DNA from 2 places in the Faecalibacterium longum genome. Region 1 is predicted to be linked to the other one. Evidence: predicted binding sites of a transcription regulator. Region 1 holds the regulator's gene; the other holds the start of a gene.

Region 1 (5,728 bases):
ATGACGAACATGATCCATGCCAGTGCGGAAGCCATGCCCATCTGGTTGGACTTGAATGCGTAGTTGTAGACCAGAATGGAGATGAGGGTGGTGGAACCGCGGGGACCGCCGTTGGTGATGATGAACGGGCCATTGAACTCCTGGAAAGCCTGGCAGATCTGAGTGACCAGGTTGTAGAAGATGATGGGGGTGATCATCGGGACGGTGATGGAGAAGAACTGTTTCCATTTGCCAGCGCCGTCGATGGTGGCAGCCTCGTACAGGTCGGCCGGCACGCCCTTCAGAGCGGCGAGGAACAGCACCATGGCGGAGCCGAACTGCCAGATACGCAGGAAGCAGATGATCCACAGTGCGTAGCCGGGGTCGCTCAGCCAGGAAGGACCCTGGAAGTGGCCGAAGGTCAGCATACGGATGAGGGTGTTGACCAGACCGTCATCACGGAACACGGCCTTCCACAGCACGGCGATAGCAACAGAGCCGCCGAGGATGGAGGGAATGTAGTAGACGGTGCGGAACACGTTCACGCAGGCAATCTTGAAGTTCAGGATGTAGGCGATGAACAGTGCGAAGACCAGCTTCAGAGGCACAGTGATGAAGCTGTACTTGAAGGTGGTGATGAGCGCCTTGGTGATCTTGGGAGTGGTAAAGGCGTCCACATAGTTCATGATGCCATACTGATGGATGCCGTTGAAGAAGTCCATATCCGTAAAGCTGTAGTACAGAGACTGGCCGAACGGAATGGCCTTAAAGACGACGAAGCCGATGATCCAGGGGATCAGGTAGAACAGGCCCTGCCATTTGTCAAAAAACTTCTGGGCCGGGGTACGCCCGAGAGAGGGCGCTTTGCTTTCTTTCATCCGGGAATCCTCCTTTTATAAGGATATGTCTCGTACGCCGCACAATAGTTTGGACACATTTTTGTCAAAAAAATGTCATCACCGTCTTGCAAAAAAGGGGCATCCGTCCGTAGGTGGAAGGGATGCCCCTTGCAAGACTCCTTTATGCGGGGCGGCCTGTGTCAACACCGCGCGTGTGCGGGCCGCAAAAAGTCCGTGAGGCGGAAATTAGACGGAGTAGCCGACAGACTCCATGCCGTCCAGCAGGGTATCGACCAGGTCAGCGCCGGAAGCATTGTCGTAATCCAGAGTGTCGAACACTTCCTGATAGATGCCGGTGCCGGTAGCCTTCAGGTCGTTGGACTCGAACAGGGGGTCCAGCTGGTTGGAAACGAAGGCCATGACCTTGCCGTTTGCCTCAGCGACCAGCTCCTTGACGGCGCCGGCAGCCTGAGCAGCAGCCAGACCAGCCTTGGAGGCGGGGATGCCGCACTCAGAACCCATGATGGAAGCGCCCTTCTCCTCGTTCAGCAGGAAGTTGATGAGGGTAGCTGCCTCTGCGGGATGCTCGCAGGTCTTGGTGATGGCCAGACCCATGGAGACCTTGGAGAAGCCGCCGTTGTAATCGCCGAACTTGATCTCCTCGCCCACGGTGAAGCCAGCCTTGTTCTCCTCGTCCAGAGCGTCAGCGTACTTGGTAGCGGAGGAGTCCCACTCGAAGCAGCCGGCCAGCTTGCCGGTAATCCACTCGGTGGACTGGTGAGCGGCGTTGTCGCCGTTGGAGCCGTAGTAGGTGGGCAGGCTCATGATGACGTGACCATCCACCAGGCTCTTGATGAAGTCGATGCCCTCAGCGATCTGGTCAGCGTCGTAGTTCAGGGTAGAGGTGGTGGGGTCTGCCCAGTCCTTGCCGTACTTGGACTCGAGGTAGAAGACCATCAGGATCATACGGTCGTATGCGCCCAGGTGCAGGGGATAGTAGTCATCGCCCAGCTTCTCCTGGAAGGTCTTGCCGGCAGCCATCAGCTCGTCCAGAGTGGTGGGGAAGGAGATGCCGGCCTTGTCGAAGGTGGTCTTGTTCCAGTAGAAGATACGGCCGGTCATGGAGACAGGCACGCACTGCTGGGCGTTTGCCACGTTGCAGGCAGCCAGCTTGGCCTCGTCCCACTGGGTCAGGTCCAGATAGTCGGAGACGCTGTTCAGGTCGATGAAGGTCTGGCCGCTCTTGGAGTAGTTGTACAGCCAGTTCCAGTTGATCTGGCAGACATCCTCAGCGACGCCGCCTGCGAACTTGGTGGACATGGTGTCCTCCCAGCCGGACCATGCAGCGAAGGTGGGGTTGACGGTGATGGTGCTGTGCTCAGCAGAGAAAGCCTTGATGGCCTCCTGGTAAGCATTGTGACGGGACTCGCCGCCCCACCAGCTCATGGTCAGGGTGACGGGGTCAGAAGACAGACCGGCCACAGAAGCTGCTGCGGAAGAAGCAGCGGTGGAAGTGGCGGTAGAACCAGTGTTGCTGGAGCCGCCGCAGGCGGCCAGCAGGCCGGCAGCACCCACAGCGCCAGAGACCTTCAGAAAGTCACGACGAGAAATTGCCTTGCTCATTTTCGTTCTCCTCCTATGTAGAAAACATCTTCTTGCATGGATGCCTCTGCAAAGCATCCGTTGTATACAAATATGATACCAAAGGCAAGAAAAAAAAGAAAGATGCAAATTGTAGTGATAACGGCAGAAAACGTACAAATATTGCGCTTATTTTTTGCCCGGTTTTGACGTCATTGCCATAATGAATAAACTTGGACCGAAAAACTGTGCAACTTGTATACTTCAACGATTTGCATAGAAAACTGGGATGCAACAGGAGAAGATTGGCCTGAATTGCAAGAATTTTGTAGCCGAGGCAGAATTTGTTGAAAGAGCGTTGTATACATCAAAAGCGACGATAACAGAAAGTTCCGACCCTGAGCTGATATATCAATAGTGCAAAAAACGCGCGAATTGGGGCGCGACTGATATATCACGGATGCAGAAAAGATACAAAAATGCCGTCCGGCGTGCGGACGGCATAAAATCAGGAAAAAGAGTCACCGGCGGGCGGCGTAGAAGGCGCTGCGCTCCCGGAAATAGCACTGGGGACACATGCTGACGTACTGGACGTCGTTCTCAAGGTCGATGGCTACCTGTTCGCCCTCAAAGACGAAGCGGCCGTTGACCTTGCGGCAGTTGCAGGTGGCCTTGCGGCCGCAGGTGCAGATGGTCTTCATCTCCTCGATGGTGTGGGCCAGCTCCAGAAGCCGGGTGGAGCCGGGGAAGCCCTTGAGGGAGAAGTCGGAGCGCAGGCCGTAGCAGATGACGGGGATGTTCAGCTCTACCGTCACCATGAACAGCTGCTCGGCCTGCTCGGCAGTGAGGAACTGGCTCTCGTCACAGAGCACACAGGCCAGAGGCCGACCCTCGCTGCTGGCGGCCCGGACGGCCTCCACCAGGTCCATGTCCGGCGGCACCAGCAGGTCGGCAGGGCGGCGGACGCCCAGACGGCTCACGAGGTCGCCGCTGCCCTTGGTGTCCACCTTCGGCTTGAGGATGAGCACCCGCATCCCCTGCTCCTCGTAGTTGTGGGCCACCTGCATCAGCGCGGTGCTCTTGCCGCTGTTCATTGCGCCGTAACGGAAATAAAGCTTTGCCATGTCGAAAAAGTCTCCTCATGAAAGGACTCTCTCAGCCAAAGCCTGACGGAGAGGGCCTGTATTATTGATAGTATGTGCTCAGTCCTGATTGCGCAGCCGATAGCCCAGGCTCATCAGGCTGTCGCCGAGGTGGACGTTCTCCACCACCACGTCGGGGTAGGAGACAGACAGATCGTAGTGGGAGAAGTTCCAGAAGCCCTGAATGCCCAGAGCCACCAGACGGCCGCTGATCTCCTCTGCGCCGCTGCGGGGCAGACAGAGCACAGCCACCTCGGGGTGGTGCTCGGCGCAGAAAGCTTCCAGCTCATCAATGTGTAAAATCTGGATGCCGTTGATCTCTTTGCCTACCTCGTCGGGGGCATTGTCGAAGGCGGCGATGAGCTTGTAGCCGTTGGTGTCGGTGGTGATGAAGCGGCTCACAGCCTTGCCCAGACGGCCGCAGCCAATAAGGATGGTGGGCAGGAGGTCGCCGTTGCCAAAGAGCAGATGCTCAAGGATGCTCAGCAGGTTCTCCACCGAGTAGCCGATGCCCTGACGGCCATTCACGTCGCCGATGCAGTTGAAGTCCTGCCGCACCTGAGAGGCAGTGGTACCCATCTGGGCGGCCAGCTCACGGGACGAGATGCTGGTGATGCCGTCGTTCTTCAGGGTGCGCAGGTAGCGATAGTATTTGGGCAGGCGCTTGATGACGGGCAGAGAAGCTTTGCCGGGAGTGTTCATAGGGGGGTCTCCTTTCTTTTTATCCGCAGCATTGCCGGGGAGAAGTGCGCAGCGGCAGAGTGCTCCGGCAAAAGATTTGTACTTTCTTGTACAATAATGATACATATTTGACAATCTTATCTCTAGTATAAAGTATACAGCGCGAAGACAGAATGTCAAACCATTTGGCACATTTTTTTGAGAAAGAAAAGAAATCTTTGCCGAAGTATAACCGGCAGGAATGCCGGACAAGCTGAAATGAAGCAAAAAGGAGGATACGCAGAATGTCACAAGAAGAGAAGAACATCCCCGTGGAGCAGCAGCGGCTGGAAAAAGAGCAGATCGAGGATATGGGCAGCGTTTACCGTACCCGGGGAGCTCACGCCATCCACTGCCTGACGGTCATCGGGCAGGTGGAGGGCCATGTGGAAGCGCCTCAGGGCCAGAAGACCACCAAGTATGAGCACGTCATCCCCCAGCTGGTGGCCGTGCAGGAGGACCCCGCCATCGAGGGCCTGCTGGTCCTGCTCAATACGGTGGGCGGGGATGTGGAGGCGGGGCTTGCGCTGGCGGAGCTCATCGCCAGCATCTCCAAGCCCAGTGCGGCGGTGGTGCTGGGCGGGGGCCACTCCATCGGCATCCCGCTGGCCGTCAGCGCCCAGCGGAGCTTCATCGTGCCTACTGCCACCATGACGGTCCACCCCGTCCGCCATTCCGGCATGATACTGGGCGTGCCCCAGACCATGCGCTGGTTCGAGCAGATGCAGGAGCGCATCACCGGCTTCGTGGCGTCCCACAGCGGCATCTCGGAGAAGCGGTACACCGAGCTGATGATGCGCACGGGCGAGCTGGTCATGGACGTGGGTACCGTGCTGGATGGCCGAAAAGCCGTGCGGGAAAAGCTTATCGACGAGCTGGGCGGGCTGTCGGACGCGCTGGCATGGCTCTACCGAGAAATCGAGGGGAAATAAATTGCCATTTGACTTTTCCCGTGGTACAATGAAAGAATCGAGTAGTATCGAAATTCTTCCATCGTCACCGACAGAGCCGCCCTGAGCGCGCCCTGCTTCATGATATAAAATAAGGAACGGGTTTTAGGAAACATGGCAAAGAGAAAACGCAAGACCTCCGGGCGCAGCACAGCCTCGCGCCGCAAGAACCGGACACAGGACCGGATGCCCGCGGGGCTCATCACCCTGTTTGCGGGGCTGGTGCTCATGGCGCTGGCTTTCGTGCCGGGCAGCTCGGCTTGGCGCACGATGCACGATGTCCTGTTCGGCGTGTTCGGCTGCGGAAGTTTCGTGCTGGGCGCAGCGCTGTGCTATCTGGCCATCCTCTACACCCGGGGCGAAGACCTTCTGCCCCATATCGCAAAGCTGGTGCTGGGGCTCATCTTCGCCAGCGGCACGGTTATCGTCTTTTCTGACATCCCCACCGACCAGACCGCCGCGCAGATGACTGCCGCCTGTTATCATAATGGTATGAGCGCATGGCTCTCGGGCGGTG
Region 2 (5,728 bases), on a different contig from region 1:
GGGTCATCGGGAGAGGGCGGGATGCGGCGGCTGTCGTTGGGGGAAGCGTCCGTCAGGAGGATGAGCAGGTGACGCGCGGCGGGGCCGGAGTCGAAGTCGATGAGGTCGCCTGCGGCCCGCAGAGCCAGACCGTCCCGGTTCCAGCCCGAGGCGAAATATTGGCAGATGCCCTGTAAGCTCTTCTCCTTGAAGCCCTTGAGCACCCGCAGGACGGTGTAGCCCCGCAGGCTGGAAAAGCAGCTCACCCGCACCGGGATGCCGCAGGCCGCGAGGCTCTGGGCGAGGATAGCCCCCTGCGCCGCGATGACCTCCTGACAGTGGAGGCGGGAAGCCGAAGCATCCAGCAGCAGGTCAACGGTGAAGGACGGGTGGTTCTCTTCATCGGCACAGCGGAAGACCCGGTCGTCGTCCATGACGGTGCGCCAGACCCGCTCCGGGTCGAGATTGCCGCTGCGGGCGACCCGGGCGTTGGGCTGCTGGTGGACGAGGATGCAGTTGCGTATCTGTTCGGTCAGCCGCAGCACGACGCTGCGGTGAAGCTCGAGATTTTTCGAATAATACGCCCGGTTCCGCTCAGCCTGAAGCTGGGCCTGTTCGGCCAGGTGCTTTGCCTCGGGGGTAGGGGCCTGCTCCGGGCTGGGGACGCCGGAGGCAAACCAGAGGTGACAGCCCAGATGCTCCCCGGTGCAAAGCTCCTGCTCGGCCTTCCGCAGCCGTTCGGGCGGGTAGAGCGACCGGCCAAAGCAGCTTTCGATGTAGGCGCGGTCTTCCTCGGCGCGCTGGCGCAGGGTGATGTGGGCCAGCCGCTTGTCGGCGTGGATGCCGCTGCCGGAGGCGTCCACCGAGCCGGAATGCTCCACCGTCACCCGGTCGGTCTTTATCATTTGGGTGGGCATGGTGCGGGTCATGAGGGACGCCAGCAGACCGTCCAGATGGAGATGCAGCCCGGCCTTCTGATGCACCGTGCCGTTGAACAGCTCGAATTTGGCGTAGACGGCCAGCAGTGCGGCTTTCAGCTCGTCCGGCTTCGGGGGCGTCTCGGGACTGAGGGCGGCGTCGAGATCCTTTTCGTAGGGGGTCATGACCGGCGGCGTGCGCCCCTGCACAGCCCGCCAGCGTGCGGCCTGCATGGAGTAGACCAGCTGGTTCTTCGCCATCCACTCCTGCCGCGAGAGCTTGTACTGGATGCCGAAAAAGTAGTCCGCATGGGCGCGGCGGAGGGCCGAAAGCACCGGGCGGCGGGGCAGTTCCAGCGCGTAGACCGCGCTCTCGAGGTAGAGCCAGGTCAAATCGTCCAGCATGGCCTGCCGGATGTCGCCCTCCCATGCGTCAAAGAGGCTGCGCACCAGCTCGTCGCCGTAGTATTTGTGGACCAGCCCCACGACGCAGTTCATGTAAAAATCAATGGTGCCGTCGGTGTTCCGGGCGAGGAACAGCGGCTCGAAGCCGTAAGCTCCTGCCGCTGCCCACACCTGATTGGCGGCCCGCCGCTCTTCGGCGGTGTAGCTCTGCGCTTCCATAAAAACGCCCCTTTTAATCGAAGAGCTTTGCGGCGGTGAGCTGGGCCGGGATGCGGGCGGCAATGGCATCCCGGATGAGGCCCTGTTCGTAGGAGTCGAAGGCTTTGTTGGTGATGCCCATGTCCAGCGCAGCCCCGGCAGCGACGCCCCGGCGCATCAGGCGCAGGGCGTCCAGCATACCGCGCAGGTCGAGAGCTTTGGTGGAAATTTCCGCGCTGTCGCACTTTTTCTGCAAATCGAGGAAGAGCAGGGCAAACTGCCTGACATACTTGCTGCTCAAATCGGGGAACTGGGTGCGCAGGAGCTTTTCGAGGTTCTCCTCGGTGATGGTGGGCATCTGGATGACCACGAAGCGGGAGGTGAGGGCCTCGTTCAGCTCACGGGTGCCGGCGTAGCCGTAGTTCATGGTGGCGATGAAGCGGGTCTCCTCGGCCAGCGGGATGCGCTCGTAGCCCGGCACATCGATGGCGCGGCGGAAATCCAGCACCGCGTGCAGGACGGCCAGCGCCTCGTTTTTGGCCATGTTGATCTCGTCCAGAACGCCGAAGCCGCCGCTCTGGGCGCAGCGGTAGACCGGGCCGGGGCGGAACTTGACCTGTCCGCCCTCGAAGGTGTCCATGCCGATGAGGGACGCCGCGTCCATATTGACGTGGAACGAGATGTCCCACGCGGGGCGTCCGAAGGCGGCGGCGAGGTTTTCGGCCAGCACGTTCTTGCCGGTGGCCTTGCCGCCCGCCAGCAGCAGGTTTTCGCCGCAGAGCAGGGCGGCCAGCGCCTGCTCCCACACCTCTCTGCCGTAGTAGACGAAGGCAGGGGAGGGGATGCGGGGGCGCAGGGCCTCCGCCAGCGGGTGGGCGGTACGGTATTCTTCCACAGCGCGCAGCAGGTCGGGGGAGACCCCTTCCTGCCGCAGCGTATCCATTAGAGCAGATGTTTCAGACATCCATGACATCTCCTTGCGGTTGGCAGTGCCAAACCGAAATTTCACCCTTATCATAGCACAACCCGCGCGGTTTGTGTAGGGCTTTGACGGGCAAAAAAGCGGCAAAGAAGAAAGGTGAAGCTATTTTAACAAACTTTCAGCCGGGACGTGCAGATTTCGCGTTCAAAGTAAATTGACAGGCCGCTTAAAATACGATAAAATAATTTTCGTTGTGTCAAAGTGAAAAAGAAAGGCGTAAAAGTATGCTCGAAACCATCACAGCCGTCAATCAGGCGGTCAACAGCTTTATCTGGGGCATCCCGGCGATGGTCTGCATCATCGGCGTGGGCCTGCTGCTCAGTGTGCGGACAGGCTTTTTGCAGCTCCGGAAATTCCCCTATGCCATCAAAACGACCATTGGCCGCATCTTCCGCAAAAAGGACGCCTCTGACGGCGCGATGACTCCGTTCCAGGCAGTGTGTACGGCGCTGGCCGCTACCGTCGGCACCGGCAACATCGCCGGTGTGGCGGGCGCGATCGCCATCGGCGGGCCGGGTGCGGTGTTCTGGATGTGGTGCTCGGCTCTGCTGGGCATGTGTACCAAGTTCTCCGAAGTGACGCTGGCCGTGCATTTCCGCGAGCGGAACAAAAACGGCGAGCTGGTGGGCGGCCCCATGTACTATATTAAAAACGGCCTCGGCAGCCGGTGGCAGTTCCTCGCGGTGCTGTACTCGCTGTTCGGCGTGCTGACGGTCTTCGGCACCGGCAACGCCACCCAGGTCAACACCATCGTCACAGCCATCGACTCGGCCCTGCTGGCCTACGGCAGCAGCCTGAACAGCATCCTGCCCACGGTCAACCTCGTCGTGGGCGTGGTGGTGGCCATGATGGTGGCTATGGTGCTGCTGGGCGGCGTCAAGCGCATCGGCAGCGTGACCGAGAAGCTGGTGCCGTTCATGGCGTTGTTCTACGTCGTGCTGGCACTGGGCGTCGTGGTCATCAACTACCGGCGCTTCCCGGCGGTGCTGGCCTCCATCGTCGGCGGTGCATTTGACCCGCAGGCCTTCACCGGCGGTGCCATCGGCAGCATCTTCCTCAGTATGCAGAAGGGCGTTTCCCGCGGCATCTTCTCCAATGAGGCCGGCCTCGGCACCGGCTCCATCGCCCACGCCTGCGCCGACACCCGCAAGCCCGTCAAGCAGGGGATGTTCGGCATCTTCGAGGTCTTCGCCGACACCATCGTCATCTGCACCCTGACCGCCATGGTCATCCTCTGCAGCGGCGTGCCGGTGGGCTATGGCAGTGCGGCAGGCGCAGAACTGACCATCTCCGGCTTTACGGCCACCTACGGCGGCTGGTCGTCCATCTTTACGGCGGTGGCGCTTTGCAGCTTTGCATTCTCCACCATCATCGGCTGGGGCCTCTACGGCTCCCGGTGCATCGAGTTCCTGTTCCACACCGACAAGGTGGTCGGCCCCTTCCTTGTGGTCTACTCCTTCGTGTCCATTCTGGGCGCGACGGTCGATCTGGGCCTGCTGTGGAGCATCGCCGACACCTTCAACGGACTGATGAGCATTCCGAACCTCATGGCCCTGCTCCTGCTGTCCGGCACGGTGGCAAAGTTCACGAAGGAGTTCTTCGCGGGCGAGGGCGCAGGAAAGTAAAGAATCATTCAAAGCGCCCTCCGGCCCGCGCCGGAGGGCGCTTTGCTGTCAACGAACCTCTTGTTTTGTCTACTTTCTCTGCAAAAACTCAAAAAAGTATAAAAATTTCATGGAAATCATAAGAATTGATATTGAACAAATTTTAACAAAGTGGTAAAGTAAAAGCAAAGAGAGTCGTCCCGCCGCCCGGCGGGGCGCAAAATCAGGAGGTTTTACCAATGGCTGATCGTATCGTTCTGAATACCATTTCTTATCATGGTCACGGCGCTATCGAGAACATCGTTCCCGAGCTGACCGCCCGCGGCTACAAGAAGGCTTTCGTCTGCTCTGACCCCGACCTTCTCAAGTTCGGCGTCACCAAGAAGGTCACCGACCTGCTGGACGCTGCAGGCTTCGCCTACACCGTCTACAGTGAGATCAAGCCCAACCCCACCATCGCCAATGTGCAGGACGGCGTGGCCGCTTTCAAGGCCGCAGAGGCTGACTGCATCGTGACCATCGGCGGCGGCTCTTCCATGGACACCGCAAAGGCCATCGGCATCATCATCAACAACCCCGAGTTCGCCGATGTGCGCTCTCTGGAAGGCGTCGCTCCCACCAAGAAGCACGCCGTCTTTACCATCGCGGTCCCCACCACTGCCGGTACTGCCGCTGAAGTCACCATCAACTACGTCATCACCGATGTCGAGAAGAAGCGAAAGTTCGTCTGCGTCGATACCAACGACATTCCCGAGATCGCTGTGGTTGACCCCGATATGATGGCCTCCATGCCCAAGGGTCTGACTGCCGCCACCGGCATGGACGCTCTGACCCACGCCATCGAGGGCTACATCACCAAGGGCCACTGCACCATCTCCGATATGTTCCATCTGGAAGCCATCAAGCTCATCAGCGAGAACCTGCGCGGCGCTGTCCAGAACACTCCGGAAGGCCGTGAGGGCATGGCTCTGGGCCAGTACATCGCCGGCATGGGCTTCTCCAACGTGGGTCTGGGCATCGTCCACTCCATGGCACACGGCCTGTCCGCTCTGTATGACACTCCCCACGGCGTGGCCTGCGCTATCCTGCTGCCCGTCGGTCTGGAGTACAACAAGACCGTCGCCGGTGAACGCTATCGTGCCGTCGGTAAGGCCATGGGCGTGAAGGGCATCGACGAGATGAACGACGCACAGGCCGCAGATGCCACCATCGCCGCTGTCAAGCAGCTGAGCGCTGACGTGGGCATCCCTGCAAACCTGAACGGCATCCTGAAGGAAGAGGATATCCAGTTCCTCGCCGAGTCTGCTTATGCTGACGCCTGCCGTCCCGGCAACCCCCGCGACACCAGCGTGGAGGAGATCGTGGAGCTGTACAAGAGCCAGCTGTAAGCTGAGTCGGAGCGATTTACCCTTATAAAAAATACAGGCCGCTGTAAAATAACCTCTCAGTCTCGCATTCGCTCGACAGCTCCCCTACCGAGGGGAGCCTCTGGCGAAAAGGCAAGGCTATCCGTCATGCCAAAGCCTCCCCTCGCTAGGGGAGGTGGCAGCGCGTTAGCGCTGACGGAGAGGTTTCTTACAGCGGCCTTTTTGCGTAAAAATCCCGTCTCCCTCTTGCGGACGCGGCCAAAACTGCATACAATA

Evidence for each region. The regulator Rex, encoded in region 1, represses fermentation and respiration genes when NADH is low (regulators of the CRP and FNR family bind a similar motif). The targets are predictions, from matches to a motif close to ATTGTTAANNNNTTAACAAT.
Region 2: a site for Rex is predicted at 4,237-4,256, ahead of fucO (lactaldehyde reductase). Genes of this name have one in related genera too.

What each region holds. Positions count from the first base shown of each region.
Region 1 is NZ_JBBNIH010000157.1:42,365-48,092, forward strand. It holds gene AAAU26_RS10070 (carbohydrate ABC transporter permease) at 1-857, opposite strand, end outside; gene AAAU26_RS10075 (ABC transporter substrate-binding protein) at 1,065-2,441, opposite strand; gene AAAU26_RS10080 (thymidine kinase) at 2,921-3,523, opposite strand; gene AAAU26_RS10085 (redox-sensing transcriptional repressor Rex) at 3,602-4,243, opposite strand; gene AAAU26_RS10090 (ClpP family protease) at 4,507-5,193, shown strand; gene AAAU26_RS10095 (DNA translocase FtsK) at 5,326-5,728, shown strand, end outside.
Region 2 is NZ_JBBNIH010000162.1:67,170-72,897, forward strand. It holds gene AAAU26_RS11030 (vWA domain-containing protein) at 1-1,520, opposite strand, end outside; gene AAAU26_RS11035 (AAA family ATPase) at 1,534-2,463, opposite strand; gene AAAU26_RS11040 (alanine/glycine:cation symporter family protein) at 2,706-4,106, shown strand; gene fucO (lactaldehyde reductase) at 4,325-5,473, shown strand.